Regions from separate parts of the Bacillus carboniphilus genome, predicted to be linked through region 1. Evidence: a T-box and tRNA genes for the amino acid it is inferred to sense, from the RefSeq annotation. Region 1 holds a T-box; the other holds one or more tRNA genes.
The links. A T-box is a leader RNA that pairs with one kind of tRNA and senses whether it is charged. The one in region 1 lies ahead of pheS (phenylalanine--tRNA ligase subunit alpha), so its partner is inferred to be a tRNA-Phe.
Positions count from the first base shown of each region.

Region 1 (9,562 bases):
TTTGGTGAAAATGTACTCGGGATCGATACAGTGGTTCCAATCAATATCGTTTTTCTTCTAGCAAATGTGGGATTAATGGGAATACCTATTACCATTTTGGAGTTGAAGGAGCAAGGTGTATTAAAACGGTATAGTACTTACCCCATTAATATGAGAAATTACTTCCTTTCACTAATGGCTGCCTTCTCTTTATTCAGTATCATTTCAACATGTTTATTTATGTCACTATCATTTTTTGTGTACGGTGCATCCTACTTTATGAATCTCTTTGAAACCACCATATTTATTCTACTCTATTTTTTGATCATTTATATCTTTTATTCTATAGGGTTTTTACTTGCTTTATTTATAAAATCTTCTAGAACAGCCAATCTAGTATCCTCTGGTTTTTTTATAGCCTTACTGTTTACTTCAGGAATTGTGTTACCAATTGATTCATTGCCCCAATATATCCAAGTTATAGCTAAAATTTTTCCGATGTTTCACAGTGTAGAGGTCACACAAATGCTTTGGATAAGTGAATTATCTTGGAGTGATTCTTATCCAAGTATCCTTTACTTACTATTATTGGGAACAGGTATATTTATATTATTTAGAAATTTGAAAGTAAAGTGGGAAATTTAAACAATTCTATTTGGTGTTAGTTGAATTACACTGCTTAAAGCTTTCTCTTATGATAGAGTGTTTAAGTGAAAACTACACCTCAATAGATAAAAGTTTTTAACCTATGAAGTGCAGCTTTTTGAGTCTTTCTTAAGTAGAAGATTCTATGGTTTTATTGACCCTTTTTGCTAAATATTTGAAGGTGTGTTCTTCACCACAGAGTTGCTTTACCCTTTCACTCCATGTTAAAAGTTGACAAGGTTTTATATATTTCTCTTCGATCTCGTTAAAAACATCTTCTTGGTTATAGAGGCTATTTAACTTATATTTGTGTCGGATCATCTCCCTTGTAGCTAAAGCATAATTATAATCTTGGAAAAATACAGGAAGTTCAATGTAAAATAATTCACTAGCTGGGTGGAACACTTCTCCGTTATATCCAAAAACTTGTTTATAACATTTTGAAGCAATTTCATGAAAATCCTCATCTGGATCCTTATACAGTTCGTATTCCACTAAACTATAATAATAATTGATTTTCACCATGTTTAGAGAAGTTAATTGCTCTAACTCTTGGATGTGTGACAAAGTTTCTTCAGAAACAGTGAAACTTTTCTTAAGGAACGTTGGATCTGTTGGGATGGTTTGAAATAATTCAGCTATCCCCTCAGCTGCAATACTAGAATAAAAACGGTATAGTTCTGGATATTCATAGGAGCCCAGATGTCCGTCAATCGCATGCCCTAATTCATGGACTCCTGTTAAGAAAGCGGAATAGCTGTCTCGTTTGTTAATGACTAATCTAGTATCATCAGGAGAAATGTTCATACAAAATCCCCCCATAAGGGATTTCTAAAAGTTTAATAGACATAGGAAGAGAATTCATATCTAATCCTATGGTTTCTGTAATATCTTTTAACACTTCTATTATTTTTTTCGATGTGAATTGACTTCGATCAATTTCATGAAAGTTAAAGGTAGTATAATATTGATCATAGTGATGGATGGTTTTCCAATTAAACTTCTTTTGAATTTTTTCATTCCAATATTCCGTTTTTTCTTTTGTTTTCTCTAAAAAAGAGATTCATTTCTTTAAAATATGTATTAGTATTAATTTCTTTAAGGTTGAAAACAAGTTCATAATAATTGTCGAATCCACGTTGTTGAGCAAGTGTATTTCTAATTTTCAATAGCTCTCTAAAAAGAGTTTCATTTTCTTTGGCAATTTTACTTGATTGCATAAACAGTTTTCTTCGCAGTTCACGATCACCATTCTCCATAACAGTCGATTGTACCTTTCCTATGCTGTACTCCTCACCATTAATAAAAAATGTTTGATTCATTAATTTCTCTTGAAGTTCATTTTGAATCCTACTTATAGTTGGATGACACTCTAGTTCTTCAATATTAAGCTTAGATAAAAAAACTTCGAGTCTTCTGTTCCATAATTTATTGTCTTTTAGGGTTTCTTTCCACGTCAATAAGTGTTTTTTTTAGACTTTTGTCCATCAAAATATTCGTTTTGATGGTATCTATTTCGTCCATTCTCTTAGGTTTTTGTCCATCAATATAGTATTTATATAGTAATTGTTCCTCTTCTTGGTATAGTTTATCTAATTTCTTTATCTCTTCATTGTAGGTTGATTTCCATTGGGAGGGATCTTTTATCGAGTATAGATTTTTGAAATTCGGCATCATTTAAATTACATCCCCTATTTAGTGTATTTATTATTCCAATTATAAACAACCATCTTTTATATGTCACACTATTCTATCAGAAAATTAGATCATTTCTAGGTGGTAATAAGGCGAACAATGAGATGTTTGTAATGTTCGAAATAAAAGCTAGTGACCCTAATTATCGAGAAGGAACACTAGCTAAAATCTAATATAAAGTTATTGAGTTCATTATTTCTTTAACCCTTGTTCTAATATTTGAAGCATTTCTTCACGATCAGCTTCGTTTGCGGTTTGCCAAATCACTTCAAACAGAACGCCTAATCCTGGTAACATTTTTTCTTCACCACTTTTAATCGCATCTACTATCGTATCTTCTAATTGTGCTGGTGTATTTTCGGAAACATTAGCAAGGACGGCATGTCGTAAATTTAAATTCATCTCTTCACCTCATTTATTCTTGATACTTTTAATGTTTCCTACATTTCAATTTTCATGTAAATATTGTAGTATAAAAAGAAAAGCGGAAGCGCATTGAACAGTCACGACAAGTATAAAACGCGGAGAAAAAGAAGATGTTCTTTATCTTCTGTTCTCTGTGGTTTATAACCTCTAGTGGCTATGCGCTGTAGCTAGACAAAAGAAAAGCGGAAGCGCCCGTTTAGCGACGCAGGGGCTTGTTGTAAAAAACATATTAATGTATAAATAAGGATTTCTTGAAAAGTAAACATTAAAATAAGAGAAGTAAGTGAGATAGAGGTGTCTAGAATTGATCAAAATTGAATCGGCTCAAAATGACAGAGTGAAAAAATGGAGAAAACTTCACGAACGGAAATATCGAGAAAAACAACAACTTTTTTTAATAGAAGGATTTCATTTAATTGAAGAAGCACTGAAGTATAAAGGGATAGTTGAAGAGATTATCAAAACAGAGGGAGTGGAAATCCCAAATCATTGGAAAACGGCCGATATTATTAGTACTACGACACAAGTAATGAAGTCGTTGTCAGAAACGGAAACATCCCAAGAAGTAGTAGCCGTTTGTCATATGAGTACCACTCTTATTGATTTTACAAAGAAACGATTTTTACTAGTCGATGGCGTTCAAGATCCAGGGAATTTAGGGACGATGATTCGTACAGCTGATGCGGCTGGTTTTGATGCAGTTATTATAGGGAAAGGAACGGTTGATTTATATAACAGTAAAGTGATTCGTTCTACCCAAGGTTCCATTTTTCACCTGCCAATTGTAAAAGAAGATTTAAGTCAGGCTATTGAACATTTGAAAAATCATCAAATAAAGGTCATTGGAACAGCTTTGGAAAATAGTGAGTCCTATAATAAGCTTGAAAAGCCTTCTCGTTTTGCTATCATTGTTGGGAATGAAGGGAAGGGGATGAATAAACAGCTGTTGACCCAAACAGATGTAAATGTCTCTTTGCCTATTTATGGACAAGCTGAATCATTAAATGTAGCTGTTGCGGCAGGGATTTTGATGTATTATTATCGCTAGTCTTTTTAAGAAGAGAGGAGCGTTGGAATGGGATTTATGGAGGTACTAGGTGTGTCGATTATTACTGGACTCTTAAGTATATTCACCTTTTACTTTACCTTTTCAAAAAAAGCTGAAGATTTTTATAAGGAAACAAATGATGGATTTGACGACACGGGTTTTTTCTTAATAACAGGTTGGATATTCATGGGTTTTCATAAGTTGTTTAAAACAGTATCCAAAAATCATCATACACTTGCGTTGAGAATATTAATGTTTTGCGGTGGGATGGTTTTCTTAGCTATGTCTATTGGGATATGGGTTGTGACTTAACCTTGTTATTAAGGGTTGCATTTACTGTTTGTATTACATATAATAAAAATCAACAAAAAGAACGGAAAAACGATGACAGAGAAGAGTAATATGTGAGTGACATACAAGGGATAAAATGCCATAGACTGGAAGCGTTTTAATGTATGCTGCATATGAAGTTCACCTCTCGAGTTGACGCCTAGACCACAGACGTGTAAAGGCGGTTCGGTGATCACACCGTTATTGTGAGCTGAGGTGAGTGATTTTAAAAAAATCACTAACAAGGGTGGTAACGCGACGAACTCGTCCCTTTTTTGGGGCGAGTTTTTTGTGTTTTTCCGTTTTTAAAAAAGGAGGATCAAGCATGCAAGAAAAGCTACAGCATTTAAAAGAAGAAGCAATCCATGCCATAAATGAAGTGAAAAGCTCCAAAAAATTAAATGAGATTCGCGTATCGTATTTAGGAAAAAAAGGCCCGATAACAGAAGTGCTTAGAGGGATGGGGAAACTTTCAAAAGAGGAACGTCCGAAAATAGGGGCATTAGCAAATGTTGTTCGTGAAGAAATCGCTAATAAAATTTCTTTAAAGCAACAGCAATTAGAAGAAGAAGAAGTAATGAAAAAATTAGCGAATGAGACAGTGGATGTAACGCTACCAGGACGCCCAATATTGCAAGGTGGAACCCATCCTCTTACAGCTGTAACAGAGGAAATTGAGGATCTGTTCTTAAGCATGGGCTATTCAATCGCTGAAGGACCAGAAGTTGAGTCTGATTACTATAACTTTGAAGCACTAAATATTCCGAAGGCTCATCCTGCAAGAGATATGCAAGATACTTTTTATATCGACGAAGAAACATTGTTAAGAACACATACCTCTCCCGTACAAATTCGCACGTTAGAGCAATTTGAAGGGAAAGGTCCAGTGAAAATTATTTGTCCAGGAAGAGTGTATCGACGAGATAGTGACGACGCCACCCATTCTCATCAATTTGCTCAAATAGAAGGTCTTGTTGTTGATGAAAATATCCGAATGAGTGATTTAAAAGGGACGTTAGAAGTGTTTGCAAAGGCGATGTTTGGTGAAGAAAGAGAAATTCGCTTGCGTCCAAGCTTTTTCCCGTTCACCGAACCTTCAGTTGAGGTAGATGTATCATGTTTTAAATGTGGCGGGGCAGGCTGTAACGTTTGTAAAGGAACGGGATGGATTGAAGTATTAGGAGCGGGCATGGTTCACCCAAATGTGTTAAAAATGGCTGGATTTGATCCTGTAAAATATCAAGGTTTTGCTTTTGGGATTGGTCAAGAACGAATTGCCATGCTCAAATATGGAATTGACGATATTCGTCATTTTTACACGAATGATCTGCGTTTCTTATCACAATTTAAACAACTATAAGGAGGTTGGCTCTATGTACGTTTCATATAAATGGCTTGAACAATATGTTGATCTATTAGGAATTTCACCAAGTGATTTAGCAGAAAAAATTACAAGGTCAGGAATTGAAGTAGAAAGCGTTGAAACGCTTAATGAAGGAATAAAAGGTGTCGTAATTGGTCACGTTTTAGAAAAAAATCAACACCCGGATGCTGATAAGCTAAACGTTTGTCTAGTTGATATTGGGGGAGAGGATGCAGTGCAAATTGTTTGTGGTGCTCCGAATGTCGATAAAGGTCAAAAGGTTATTGTCGCTAAGGTTGGAGCGGTATTACCAGGTAACTTTAAAATAAAAAAAGCAAAACTTAGAGGTGAGCAATCACATGGCATGATTTGTTCCTTGCAAGAGCTAGGAGTAGAGGGCAAGCTGGTTGCTAAAGAGTATGCAGAAGGAATCTTCGTTTTCCCTGAAAATGTTGAAGTGGGAGCAGATGCTTTAGCTCAATTGCACTTGGATGATACGGTGTTAGAATTAGGTTTAACACCTAACCGAGCGGATGCATTAAGTATGCTTGGCGTCGCACATGAAGTGGCGGCAATTTTAGATAAAGAGGTAAGCTATCCTCCAACTGAGCATCAAGCAGTTGAAAAAAGAACAGATGCAACTGTTGCAGTCTCAGTAGAAGATGCTGAAGCGAATCCATTATACATTGCTAAAGTCGTTGAGAATGTTAAAATAGCTCCTTCTCCTCTATGGCTTCAAGCAAGACTTATGGCTGCTGGGATTAGACCACATAATAATGTAGTTGATATTACTAATTTCATTTTATTAGAGTATGGTACACCTTTACATGCGTTTGATTATGATCGAATTTCTTCTAAGGAGGTTCTAGTACGTTTTGCTAAGCAAGGTGAATCGTTAACTACATTGGATGAAGTAGAAAGAACACTATCTTCAGATCAGTTAGTCATTACTGATGGACGTGAGCCAATTGCTTTAGCAGGAGTCATGGGCGGAGCGAATACGGAAGTTCAATCTGATACTACAAACGTGTTAATTGAAGCCGCTTATTTTAATCCAGAGAGCATTCGTCGTTCTGTAAAAGCCCATAACTTAAGAAGTGAGGCAAGCACTCGTTTTGAAAAAGGCATTGATCCAAGTCGTGTCCGTTTAGCGGCAGAAAGAGCGGCAAAACTGTTGCAAGAACTAGCAGGTGGATCTGTGTTGAAAGGGTCAGTTGAAGTAGATACGTATGATTGGAAAGTAAATACAGTCACCACAACGGTTGGAAAAGTTAATGCTACCTTAGGTACCAACATTACACAAGAAGAAGTCAGTGATATTTTCAGACGTTTGCAATTTGACGTTGAAATAATTGGAGAGAAAGTAATTGTTCATGTTCCTTCTCGACGGGGAGATATTTCAATTGAAGAAGATTTAATTGAGGAAGTTGCTAGATTGTATGGCTATGACAACATCCCAACTACTTTACCAGTAGGAGAGCGAACCCCTGGACAGTTAACGACGTATCAGCAAAAAAGAAGAAAAGTTCGTCGCTTTTTAGAAGGAGCAGGACTATACCAAGCCATTACGTATTCTTTATCAAGTGAGCAAAGAGCGAAGCAGTTTGCCTTAGAAGATTCTGAATTAACAAAGCTAGCTTTGCCGATGAGTGAGGACCGAAGTGCTCTTAGATTGAGTTTAATTCCACATTTAATTGAAGCTTTAAAGCATAACATAGCAAGACAATCAGAGAAGGTAGCTTTATTTGAAATCGGTTCGGTCTTTTTAAAAGAAAATGAAACGCTAACAGAAAAAGAGCGTTTGTCAGGAGCATTGACAGGTTTATGGGAGAGTCATCCTTGGCAAGGAGAAAAGAAGCCTTTAGATTTTTTTGTGGCAAAAGGCATTGTTGATGGTGTTCTTCAAACATTAAATGTTTTAGACTTAGTGGAATATAAGCAGGCGAAAAGACAAGGACTGCATCCAGGAAGAACAGCTGAGATCATCTTTGATGGTAAGCTTATCGGTTATATAGGACAGCTTCATCCAACTGTTCAAAAAGAGCATGATTTACAAGAAACTTATGTGTTTGAGCTTGCTTTAGAAAGCCTTATGAATGTTATTGTTCCTGAATTGGAATATAAGGCTATTCCAAAGTATCCTTCTATTTCAAGAGATATTGCTCTTGTTGTTGATCAAAAAGTTGTAGCTGGAGATTTAGAAGAACAAATCCGTGTTACAGGAGGAAACTTGCTTAAGAAAGTTTCTATTTTCGATGTTTACGAAGGAGAACACTTACCTGAAGGGAAAAAGTCGATTGCATATAGACTGACTTATTTAGACCCACAAAAAACATTAACAGATGAAGAAGTGACAAGTAAGCATGAAAAAGTATTAAAAGTGTTAGAAGAGAAATTTGCTGCTACTTTGAGAAGTTAATTTTTCTTATCATAATAAAACAAAAAGACTCGTCAATTTTGACGAGTCTTTTTGTCTATGTTAAAGAGTAAGAAAGTATATAAATAGGTCCTTATTTGGATGGTGCTTTCTTTGGTTACTAAACGGGAGCTTGCGCTTTTCTTAAAGTCTTGCTGCTATTTTTTTCGCCTTTTCTGTATTTGCAAAATGTTTTTTTTGTCATTTCATCGAGCTGTTCGACTCCATACTTTTTTATAATCTTTCCGGCAACTTGATCAACTTTTGCACTCGCACCTTTGGGTATTTCAATGTTTACCATTTCAGATAGCTTGTCCATCTCTTTTAAAAAAGAATATCTTGCGATGATGGATGAGGCTGCTACAGCAACGTGTATGCCTTCAGCTTTTGTTTTAAAATATGTGAGATCCTTCATTGGAACGTTTTTCCCTTGAAGGTATTTGAAATAGGTTGGTGGGTAATGTGAATTGATCAATTAAAATCGCCTCTGGCTCTTCTGGAGAAATCTTATCTAATAAATGACTAATCGCTTGATTATGTAAAATAGCTTTCATTTTTCCTTGAGACATACCTGATTTTTGAAGTTGATTATATTTTGGATTATGTAAGACAAGTAAACTATAAGGTACATGCTTGATCAATATTTTTGCTATCTCAACGATTTGTTTGTCTGTTAGATGTTTTGAATCTTTTACACCAAGTTCCTTCATTAGTTCTATATCATCATGATTGACATAAGTTGCTGTTACCGTTATAGGACCAAAATAATCACCAGTACCTACTTCATCCGTTCCAATGATACTCATATCAGCAATATTTTGAGGAGGTAGAAAGGTATGATTACGAACAGAACTCGCTTTTTTCTTTTGTTGTAAAGGGGCTTGCTTATCAGCTGAACCCTTATTATATGATTGGGGGGTCTGATCTCCTTTATCCCAAAAGCTTGCTTCGTTCTCTGCGCCTTTCCCTTGAAAGAGAACCTTTCCAGAGTGATAAGCTGTAATAGTACATAAATCCTTTTTAGCTGTAAAAATGGCTCCAGAGGGAACGACATTCTTTTGATATTTTTTATAGAACATTTTCATTTCTTCCAAGCGCTTTTTATCGACCTTCATTACTTTATGTGACAATCAAATTCCTCCTTTTTCTTTATGTATCATAAACAACATCTTAAATAATCAGTTTAATAATATATGATGGTGGTGTTCATTGTAGTTTTATTTTATCGTTTCCATGTCTATCTTTCCATAACTTAATAGATCATGTTATTATAAGGTTTAGGATTGTAAAGGATGGGGGCTCCAATCTTGTCTGATGAACGTAAAAATAAAGCAATAGTTGATATATATGGTCAACAATTTTCAGTTGTTGGACCTGAAAGTATTAGCCACATGAGAAGTGTGGCGTCCATTGTCGATGAAAAAATGAGAGAAATTAGTGATAAAAACCCTTCCCTAGATTTAAATAAATTAGCTGTTTTGACGGCGATTAATGTTGTTCATGATTATTTAAAATTAAAGGAAGATTATGAAGCATTAGAATCATTACTTGAGGAAAAGGATTGAAACACATGCTTGATTTGCTTTTACTGTTTATTTTATTTAGTGGTTTGTTAGTTGGCATTAAAAGAGGTTTTATTTTGCAAACCATTCATTTAACT
Region 1 covers NZ_CP129013.1:1,692,062-1,701,623, reverse strand. The annotation lists gene LC087_RS08710 (ABC transporter permease) at 1-624, shown strand, start outside; gene LC087_RS08705 (hypothetical protein) at 754-1,431, opposite strand; gene LC087_RS08700 (M3 family metallopeptidase) at 1,641-1,946, opposite strand; gene LC087_RS08695 (hypothetical protein) at 2,053-2,301, opposite strand; gene sspI (small acid-soluble spore protein SspI) at 2,512-2,721, opposite strand; gene LC087_RS08685 (TrmH family RNA methyltransferase) at 3,050-3,793, shown strand; gene LC087_RS08680 (hypothetical protein) at 3,821-4,105, shown strand; T-box leader at 4,169-4,398, shown strand; gene pheS (phenylalanine--tRNA ligase subunit alpha) at 4,449-5,483, shown strand; gene pheT (phenylalanine--tRNA ligase subunit beta) at 5,497-7,905, shown strand; partial or broken gene rnhC (ribonuclease HIII) at 8,047-9,032, opposite strand; gene zapA (cell division protein ZapA) at 9,210-9,467, shown strand; gene LC087_RS08655 (CvpA family protein) at 9,473-9,562, shown strand, end outside.

Region 2 (9,562 bases), 180 kb from region 1:
AAACTGTCTCTTTCGAGACATAAACGTAAAGACTCTTTTTGGTTTGTTTAGTTTTGAGAGATCATCTCTCAAACAGAAAGACTTCGTTCTTTGAAAACTAAATAACGAAATGACAAGACATCAAAATTGTGATTTATGACTGAAAGATCTTGTTCAAAAAGCGAAGGGGAAAAGGGCCGAGAAGAACGAGGCGTCGAAGCTATGAGCACCACAGTGTACGTACTCTGTACATGAGGAGTGGAGTAGCGAGACAACAAAGTTATTCGACCGTCATTTTTTCAAGAGTTTTTGAACTACTGAAAAGTCAAAAAGATAGATTCTAACGGTTAAGTTAGAAAGAGCGCACGGTGGATGCCTTGGCACTAGGAGCCGATGAAGGACGGGACTAACGCCGAAACGCTTCGGGGAGCTGTAAGTAAGCTTTGATCCGGAGATATCCGAATGGGGAAACCCCCTACTCGTAATGGAGTAGGATCCATATCTGAATACATAGGATATGGAAGGCACACCCGGGGAACTGAAACATCTAAGTACCCGGAGGAGAGGAAAGCAAACGCGATTTCCTGAGTAGCGGCGAGCGAAACGGAATTAGCCCAAACCAAGAGGTTTCCTCTTGGGGTTGTAGGACACTCTATACGGAGTTACAAAGGAATGAGATAGATGAAGAGGTCTGGAAAGGCCCATCAGAGAAGGTAACAATCCTGTAGTCAAAATCTCATTCTCTCCAGAGTGGATCCTGAGTACGGCGGGACACGAGGAATCCTGCCGGAAGCAGGGAGGACCATCTCCCAAGGCTAAATACTCCCTAGTGACCGATAGTGAACCAGTACCGTGAGGGAAAGGTGAAAAGCACCCCTGGCGGGGAGTGAAAGAGATCCTGAAACCGTGTGCTTACAAGTAGTCAGAGCCCGTTAACGGGTGATGGCGTGCCTTTTGTAGAATGAACCGGCGAGTTACGATCCTATGCAAGGTTAAGCTGATAAGGCGGAGCCGTAGCGAAAGCGAGTCTTAAGTAGGGCGAATAGAGTATAGGGTCGTAGACCCGAAACCAGGTGATCTACCCATGTCCAGGGTGAAGTTCAGGTAACACTGAATGGAGGCCCGAACCCACGCACGTTGAAAAGTGCGGGGATGAGGTGTGGGTAGCGGAGAAATTCCAATCGAACTTGGAGATAGCTGGTTCTCTCCGAAATAGCTTTAGGGCTAGCCTCAAGATGAGAGTTATGGAGGTAGAGCACTGATTGGACTAGGGGCCCTCATCGGGTTACCGAATTCAGTCAAACTCCGAATGCCAGAAACTTATTCTTGGGAGTCAGACTGCGAGTGATAAGATCCGTAGTCAAGAGGGAAACAGCCCAGACCGCCAGCTAAGGTCCCAAAGTATACGTTAAGTGGAAAAGGATGTGGAGTTGCTTAGACAACCAGGATGTTGGCTTAGAAGCAGCCACCATTTAAAGAGTGCGTAATACCACTGGTCGAGTGACTCTGCGCCGAAAATGTACCGGGGCTAAACGTATCACCGAAGTCGCGGACTGTTCCGTATGGAACAGTGGTAGGAGAGCGTTCTAAGGGCGGTGAAGCCAGACCGGAAGGACTGGTGGAGCGCTTAGAAGTGAGAATGCCGGTATGAGTAGCGAAAGAGGGGTGAGAATCCCTCCACCGAATGCCTAAGGTTTCCTGAGGAAGGCTCGTCCGCTCAGGGTTAGTCGGGACCTAAGCCGAGGCCGAAAGGCGTAGGCGATGGACAACAGGTTGATATTCCTGTACCACCTCCCCACCATTTGAGTGATGGGGGGACGCAGGAGGATAGGGTAAGCGCGGCACTGGATCGCCGCGTCCAAGCAGGTAGGCTGATGAGTAGGCAAATCCGCTCATCATGAAGGCTGAGCTGTGATGGCGAGGGAAATAGAGTACCGAAGTTCCTGATTCCACACTGCCAAGAAAAAAGCTCTCTAACGAGGTGGGAGGTGCCCGTACCGCAAACCGACACAGGTAGGCGAGGAGAGAATCCTAAGGTGATCGAGAGAACTCTCGTTAAGGAACTCGGCAAAATGACCCCGTAACTTCGGGAGAAGGGGTGCTCTGGTAGGGTGCAAGCCCGAGAGAGCCGCAGTGAAAAGGCCCAGGCGACTGTTTAGCAAAAACACAGGTCTCTGCGAAGCCGTAAGGCGAAGTATAGGGGCTGACGCCTGCCCGGTGCTGGAAGGTTAAGGGGAGCGCTTAGCGTAAGCGAAGGTGTGAACCGAAGCCCCAGTAAACGGCGGCCGTAACTATAACGGTCCTAAGGTAGCGAAATTCCTTGTCGGGTAAGTTCCGACCCGCACGAAAGGCGCAACGATCTGGGCACTGTCTCAACGAGAGACTCGGTGAAATTATAGTACCTGTGAAGATGCAGGTTACCCGCGACAGGACGGAAAGACCCCGTGGAGCTTTACTGTAGCCTGATATTGAATGTTGGTACAGCTTGTACAGAATAGGTAGGAGCCTTGGAAGCCGGAGCGCTAGCTTCGGTGGAGGCGTCTTTGGGATACTACCCTGGCTGTATTGACCTTCTAACCCGCACCCGTCATCCGGGTGGGAGACAGTGTCAGGTGGGCAGTTTGACTGGGGCGGTCGCCTCCTAAAAAGTAACGGAGGCGCCCAAAGGTTCCCTCAGAATGGTTGGAAATCATTCGTAGAGTGTAAAGGCACAAGGGAGCTTGACTGCGAGACCTACAAGTCGAGCAGGGACGAAAGTCGGGCTTAGTGATCCGGTGGTTCCGCATGGAAGGGCCATCGCTCAACGGATAAAAGCTACCCCGGGGATAACAGGCTTATCTCCCCCAAGAGTCCACATCGACGGGGAGGTTTGGCACCTCGATGTCGGCTCATCGCATCCTGGGGCTGTAGTCGGTCCCAAGGGTTGGGCTGTTCGCCCATTAAAGCGGTACGCGAGCCTGGGTTCAGAACGTCGTAGACAGTTCGGTCCCTATCCGTCGTGGGCGCAGGAAATTTGAGAGGAGCTGTCCTTAGTACGAGAGGACCGGGATGGACGCACCGCTGGTGTACCAGTTGTCTTGCCAAAGGCATCGCTGGGTAGCTATGTGCGGAAGGGATAAGTGCTGAAAGCATCTAAGCATGAAGCCCCCCTCAAGATGAGATTTCCCATCTAGCAATAGAGTAAGATCCCTGAAAGATGATCAGGTTGATAGGTTCGAGGTGGACGTGTGGTGACACATGGAGCTGACGAATACTAATCGATCGAGGACTTAACCACACACATGCGATTCTTGTCACCCTTCGTTATTTAGTTTTGAAAGAATGAATTTTCTTTTGAAAAAACGCTTGATATTATCATAAAAATAAGTATAATATATTTTGTCCCTCTAAAATGGGACAAGGGGTTTGAGAGGCGAGTAATTTCAGGAATCAACTGAGGAAACCGAGGAGCGTACTCCAGTACGTGACGACGTTGACGAAAGAAGATGACAAAAAAATGTGCCGTTTATTAAAAGTCGTAAACCCTATGTTTGGTGACGATAGCAAAGAGGTCACACCCGTTCCCATGCCGAACACGGAAGTTAAGCTCTTTAGCGCCGATGGTAGTTGGGGGGTCTCCCCCTGTGAGAGTAGGACGTTGCCAAGCATTGGAGGATTAGCTCAGCTGGGAGAGCACTTGCCTTACAAGCAAGGGGTCGGCGGTTCGATCCCGTCATCCTCCACCATTTAAAATGAAATTGTTATCTAATAATATTTAAAACAAAGACCGTAAGGTCTGGGTATATACGCCGGTGTAGCTCAATTGGTAGAGCACGACCGAATAGGCTTCATAGAATAAGCATCAGCATACCGACTGAACAACATCTTGAATAAACTAATAGAAGTCGGGATGACGTTTTAAGAAAGAAAAATCAAATAATAGTTCACTTTTTATACGCCGGTGTAGCTCAATTGGTAGAGCAACTGACTTGTAATCAGTAGGTTGGGGGTTCAAGTCCTCTTGCCGGCACCACGAGTTTTTTAGAGCCATTACTCAGTTGGTAGAGCATCTGACTTTTAATCAGAGGGTCGAAGGTTCGAGTCCTTCATGGCTCACCATTTTGAATTTCGCGGGTGTGGCGGAACTGGCAGACGCGCTAGACTTAGGATCTAGTGTCCTTGTGACGTGGGGGTTCGACTCCCTTCACCCGCATTAAGATACGCGGAAGTAGTTCAGTGGTAGAACACCACCTTGCCAAGGTGGGGGTCGCGGGTTCGAATTCCGTCTTCCGCTCCAAGATCATTCCCCATGCCGGGGTGGTGGAATTGGCAGACACACAGGACTTAAAATCCTGCGGTAGGTGACTACCGTGCCGGTTCAAGTCCGGCCCTCGGCACCATTTAGCGCCCGTAGCTCAATTGGATAGAGCGTTTGACTACGGATCAAAAGGTTAGGGGTTCGACTCCTCTCGGGCGCGCCATTTACGGGAAGTAGCTCAGCTTGGTAGAGCACATGGTTTGGGACCATGGGGTCGCAGGTTCGAATCCTGTCTTCCCGACCACGATCGATTATGTTTTAACAAGGGGCCTTAGCTCAGCTGGGAGAGCGCCTGCCTTGCACGCAGGAGGTCAGCGGTTCGATCCCGCTAGGCTCCACCAAATATTTAGATTATGAAAATGATATATTTTGGCGGTGTAGCTCAGCTGGCTAGAGCGTACGGTTCATACCCGTGAGGTCGGGGGTTCGATCCCCTCCGCCGCTACCAATAATAAATTATGTGAATGTGGACCCTTAGCTCAGTTGGTTAGAGCATTCGGCTCATAACCGAACGGTCGTAGGTTCGAGTCCTACAGGGTCCACCATAATTTGGAGGAATACCCAAGTCCGGCTGAAGGGATCGGTCTTGAAAACCGACAGGGGTGTCAAAGCCCGCGGGGGTTCGAATCCCTCTTCCTCCGCCATATTATTTTTTAAGAAACTGTTGATATTATCGTGGTGTGGAGCAACGAGCAAGAGCATCGTCGAATCCACAACGAGTTGTACCGATCGAGTAGCATCTTGAATAGTCAATTTGAGATCGGGACAGTCTATGCTAGCTAAGAGCATGGAATAATTAAATAACTAATACTATCGCGGGGTGGAGCAACGAGCAAAAGCATCGTCGAATCCACAGCGAGTTGTACCGATCGAGCAGCATCTTGAATAGACAATTTGAGATCGGGACAGTCTATGCTAGCTAAGAGCATGGAATAATTAAATAACTAATACTATCGCGGGGTGGAGCAACGAGCAAAAGCATCGTCGAATCCACAGCGAGTTGTACCGATCGAGCAGCATCTTGAATAGACAATTTGAGATCGGGACAGTCTGTGCTAACTAAGAGCATAGAATAATTAAATAACTAATACTATCGCGGGGTGGAGCAGTCTGGTAGCTCGTCGGGCTCATAACCCGAAGGTCGCAGGTTCAAATCCTGCCCCCGCAACCAAAACTAAAAAAAGTGGTCCCGTGGTGTAGCGGTTAACATGCCTGCCTGTCACGCAGGAGATCGCGGGTTCGATTCCCGTCGGGACCGCCATTTTAACAAATATTACTATATAGGCTCGGTAGCTCAGTTGGTAGAGCAATGGACTGAAAATCCATGTGTCGGCGGTTCGATTCCGTCCCGAGCCACCATTTTAGAATTATGGCGGTTGTGGCGAAGTGGTTAACGCACCAGATTGTGGCTCTGGCACTCGTGGGTTCGATTCCCATCAATCGCCCCATAAAAAATTGCGGGTGTAGTTTAGTGGTAAAACCTCAGCCTTCCAAGCTGATGTCGTGGGTTCGATTCCCATCACCCGCTCCATACATATTATGGGCCTGTAGCTCAGTTGGTCAGAGCGCACGCCTGATAAGCGTGAGGTCGATGGTTCAAGTCCATTCAGGCCCACCATGTATACTATGGTGGTAAATTATATTTTGTTGTTATTCCGCAGTAGCTCAGTGGTAGAGCATTCGGCTGTTAACCGAACGGTCGTAGGTTCGAATCCTACCTGCGGAGCCATAAGGAGAAGTACTCAAGTGGCTGAAGAGGCGCCCCTGCTAAGGGTGTAGGTCGCGCGAGCGGCGCGAGGGTTCAAATCCCTCCTTCTCCGCCATTAATGTAAGGCCCGTTGGTCAAGCGGTTAAGACACCGCCCTTTCACGGCGGTAACACGGGTTCGAATCCCGTACGGGTCATAAATAATAGGAATGTAAAAACCTTAGAGAATAGAACCTCTAAGGTTTTTTGTGTGTTCTTAAGAAAGAAAGTATAAAGATCTGTTTTGATTTGGCTGATGTTATCATTGTTATCTAGTTCCACTGCCCAACTACTCGTATGTTTTTCTCCGCACTTGTCTCTTAACGAAATATCTTCAAAATTTTCTTTATGATCACATTACCACTAATTTTTACTAATAAAAAATAGATATAGGTCCAACTGTATATTTTTTAATCCTTATTAGGAAGAGGAGAATTGTTTCTTTTATTTACGACATAAATCGACAAATGTTCAATTTGTTAGAATAGTTTATTAAGATATCTATATACCTATATATACTGTTAAATAAATATTTGATGGAATAGTTAGAATTATTAATTAAAAAATAAATAATAAAATATTTTAGAATGAAAAAAATGACGAACTATGTCAAAATGTTGAAGCGTTTTCAGAAAAGGGATTTCCTCTTTTTTTTTGAATTATGGTAATAAGGGAGACGGAAAGCTAATAGAGGTGATATAAATGTCAGTATTAATTCCTTCCGATTTTGATGTCCATTTATTTCACGAAGGTTCCTTGTTTAAAAGTTACAACCTATTTGGCGCACATATGAAGAACGTTGACGGTGTTGAAGGAGTTTGTTTTACCGTATGGGCTCCAAATGCTATGGATGTACGCTTAGTTGGGGATTTTAATGAATGGGACGGTACACATTATCCAATGAGAAAAATAAATGAGCAAGGAATATGGTCTTTGTTTGTGCCAGGTATGAGAAGTGAACAATTATACAAATATGAAATATGGACAAAAAGCGGTCAAAAAAAGTTAAAAGCAGATCCATACGCCTTTTTTGCTGAGGTGAAACCAAATACTGCTTCTAAAGTTTATGACATAGGGGGATATGAATGGAACGATGATAAATGGTATCGGAAGAAAAAGAGAAAAGCAGTCTATGATCGTCCTATGTTTATTTATGAACTAAACTTAGCATCTTGGAAAAAACATGATGATGGATCCTTTTTGACTTATCGTGAGTTGGTAGAAGAGTTGATTCCGTATATTAAAGATCATAAATTTACTCACATTGAACTAATGCCAATCATTGAGCACCCATATGATCGCTCTTGGGGGTATCAAGGAACGGGCTATTTCTCTGCTACCAGTAGATACGGTACGCCTCATGACTTAATGTACTTTATTGATCAATGTCACCAAAATGATATAGGGGTAATTGTAGATTGGGTTCCTGGACATTTCTGTAAAGATGAGCATGGTTTATATATGTTTGATGGAACACCAACCTACGATTATCCTATCGAGAAGGACCGAGAAAACTATATATGGGGAACAGCAAACTTTGATTTAGGAAAACCAGAAGTTCAAAGCTTTCTTATTTCTTCAGCAATTTTTTGGATTGAGAACTATCATATTGATGGGTTTCGAGTAGATGCAGTTGCCAATATGGTTTATTGGCAAAATAGTGATGAGCTTCAACCTAATCCGTATGCTATTGCTTTCTTAATGAAATTGAATGAGGCGGTTTTTGCTACAGATGAAACGATCTTAATGATTGCAGAAGACTCAACGGATTGGCCAATGGTGACTGGTCCAACATATGATGGAGGACTAGGCTTCAACTATAAATGGAACATGGGATGGATGAATGACATTTTAACTTATATGGAAGCTGGATTCGAAGAAAGAAAACATTTGCATGATAAAGTATCTTTTTCCTTGATTTATGCTTATTCTGAAAACTTTATTTTACCTTTTTCTCACGATGAAGTCGTGCATGGGAAAAGATCGTTATTGAATAAAATGCCAGGTGATTATTGGAAAAAGTTTGCTCAATTCAGACTTCTACTAGGCTATTTCACTTCACATCCAGGAAAGAAATTATTATTTATGGGTAGTGAGTTCGCACAATATGATGAATGGAAAGATTTAGAGCAGTTAGATTGGTTTATTACTGATTATGAAATGCATAGTAAAGCTCATCAATACACGAAGGATTTAATAAAGCTCTATTTACGTTCAAAACCGTTATATGAATTGGACCATCATCAAGATGGATTTGAATGGATCGATGTTAACAACCGAGAGCAACGTATTTTTTCATTCATTCGAAAAGGAACGAATAATCAGGATCAATATTTAGTAGTATGTAACTTTTCTCCTGAAGTTTACCACCAATATAAAGTAGGGGTTTTACTTAAAACTCGTTATGTGGAAGTGTTAAATAGCGATGATGAACAATATGGGGGGTCTGGTCAAGTGAACAAAAAAGATTTGCCTATCATTGATGAAGCTTATCATGGGAAACCATATCATATAGAAATGACTATTCCGCCTTTAGGTATTTCAATTTTACGAGCAGTAAAAAAGCGAGGAGGGAAGAAAGTTAATGACGAAAAAAAAGTGCGTAGCAATGCTTCTAGCAGGAGGAAAAGGTAGTCGACTTGGTTCATTGACTAAAAATATCGCTAAGCCAGCTGTACCATTTGCAGGGAAGTATCGAATTATAGATTTCCCATTGAGTAATTGTTCAAATTCAGGAATTGATACAGTCGGTATATTAACACAGTACCAACCTTTAGAATTACATTCTTACATTGGCATTGGTAGCGCGTGGGATTTGGATCGAAAGGATGGAGGCGTTAGTGTCCTTCCTCCATATGCAGAGTCCTCAGAGGTGAGATGGTATAAAGGGACTGCCAGTGCCATATATCATAACTTAAATTATTTAAAACAATATGATCCTGAGTACGTTTTAATTTTATCAGGCGATCATATATATAAGATGGATTATTCCTTGATGCTTGATTATCATATTGAAAAAAAAGCAGATGTTTCTATTTCTGTCATTGAAGTGCCTTGGGATGAAGCAAGTAGATTTGGAATTATGAATACGGATGAACATATGATTGTGAAAGAATTTGATGAAAAGCCACAGTATCCGAAAAATAATTTGGCTTCCATGGGAATCTATATATTTAATTGGTCTATTTTAAAAGATTTTTTAGAAATGGACGAAAGAAATCCTTACTCGAGTAATGATTTTGGGAAAGATGTCATTCCTCTTTTAATAGATGAAGGTAAAAAGTTAGTTGCTTATCCTTTTGAAGGGTATTGGAAAGATGTCGGGACAGTTAAAAGTTTATGGGAAGCGAATATGGATCTATTGGAGGAACGTCCTCAGTTAAATCTTTTTGATTATTATTGGCGTATTTATTCCGTGAATCCGAATCATCCACCACAATATATTGATGATAAGGCTGTAGTAGTTGAATCTCTCGTTAATGAAGGTTGTTTTGTTAGTGGGAATGTGGAAAACTCAGTTCTATTTCAAGGAGTGACAGT
Region 2 covers NZ_CP129013.1:1,873,837-1,883,398, reverse strand. The annotation lists rRNA gene LC087_RS09635 (23S ribosomal RNA) at 325-3,256, shown strand; rRNA gene rrf (5S ribosomal RNA) at 3,509-3,625, shown strand; tRNA gene LC087_RS09625 (tRNA-Val) at 3,629-3,704, shown strand; tRNA gene LC087_RS09620 (tRNA-Thr) at 3,916-3,991, shown strand; tRNA gene LC087_RS09615 (tRNA-Lys) at 4,003-4,077, shown strand; tRNA gene LC087_RS09610 (tRNA-Leu) at 4,089-4,171, shown strand; tRNA gene LC087_RS09605 (tRNA-Gly) at 4,181-4,255, shown strand; tRNA gene LC087_RS09600 (tRNA-Leu) at 4,270-4,358, shown strand; tRNA gene LC087_RS09595 (tRNA-Arg) at 4,363-4,439, shown strand; tRNA gene LC087_RS09590 (tRNA-Pro) at 4,444-4,520, shown strand; tRNA gene LC087_RS09585 (tRNA-Ala) at 4,542-4,617, shown strand; tRNA gene LC087_RS09580 (tRNA-Met) at 4,648-4,724, shown strand; tRNA gene LC087_RS09575 (tRNA-Ile) at 4,745-4,821, shown strand; tRNA gene LC087_RS09570 (tRNA-Ser) at 4,828-4,920, shown strand; tRNA gene LC087_RS09565 (tRNA-Met) at 5,371-5,447, shown strand; tRNA gene LC087_RS09560 (tRNA-Asp) at 5,462-5,537, shown strand; tRNA gene LC087_RS09555 (tRNA-Phe) at 5,560-5,635, shown strand; tRNA gene LC087_RS09550 (tRNA-His) at 5,649-5,724, shown strand; tRNA gene LC087_RS09545 (tRNA-Gly) at 5,734-5,807, shown strand; tRNA gene LC087_RS09540 (tRNA-Ile) at 5,818-5,894, shown strand; tRNA gene LC087_RS09535 (tRNA-Asn) at 5,931-6,005, shown strand; tRNA gene LC087_RS09530 (tRNA-Ser) at 6,009-6,099, shown strand; tRNA gene LC087_RS09525 (tRNA-Glu) at 6,109-6,180, shown strand; gene glgB (1,4-alpha-glucan branching enzyme) at 6,725-8,656, shown strand; gene LC087_RS09515 (glucose-1-phosphate adenylyltransferase) at 8,607-9,562, shown strand, end outside.
Region 2: it encodes a tRNA-Phe, which carries the amino acid that the T-box ahead of pheS (phenylalanine--tRNA ligase subunit alpha) is inferred to sense. The anticodon was not compared.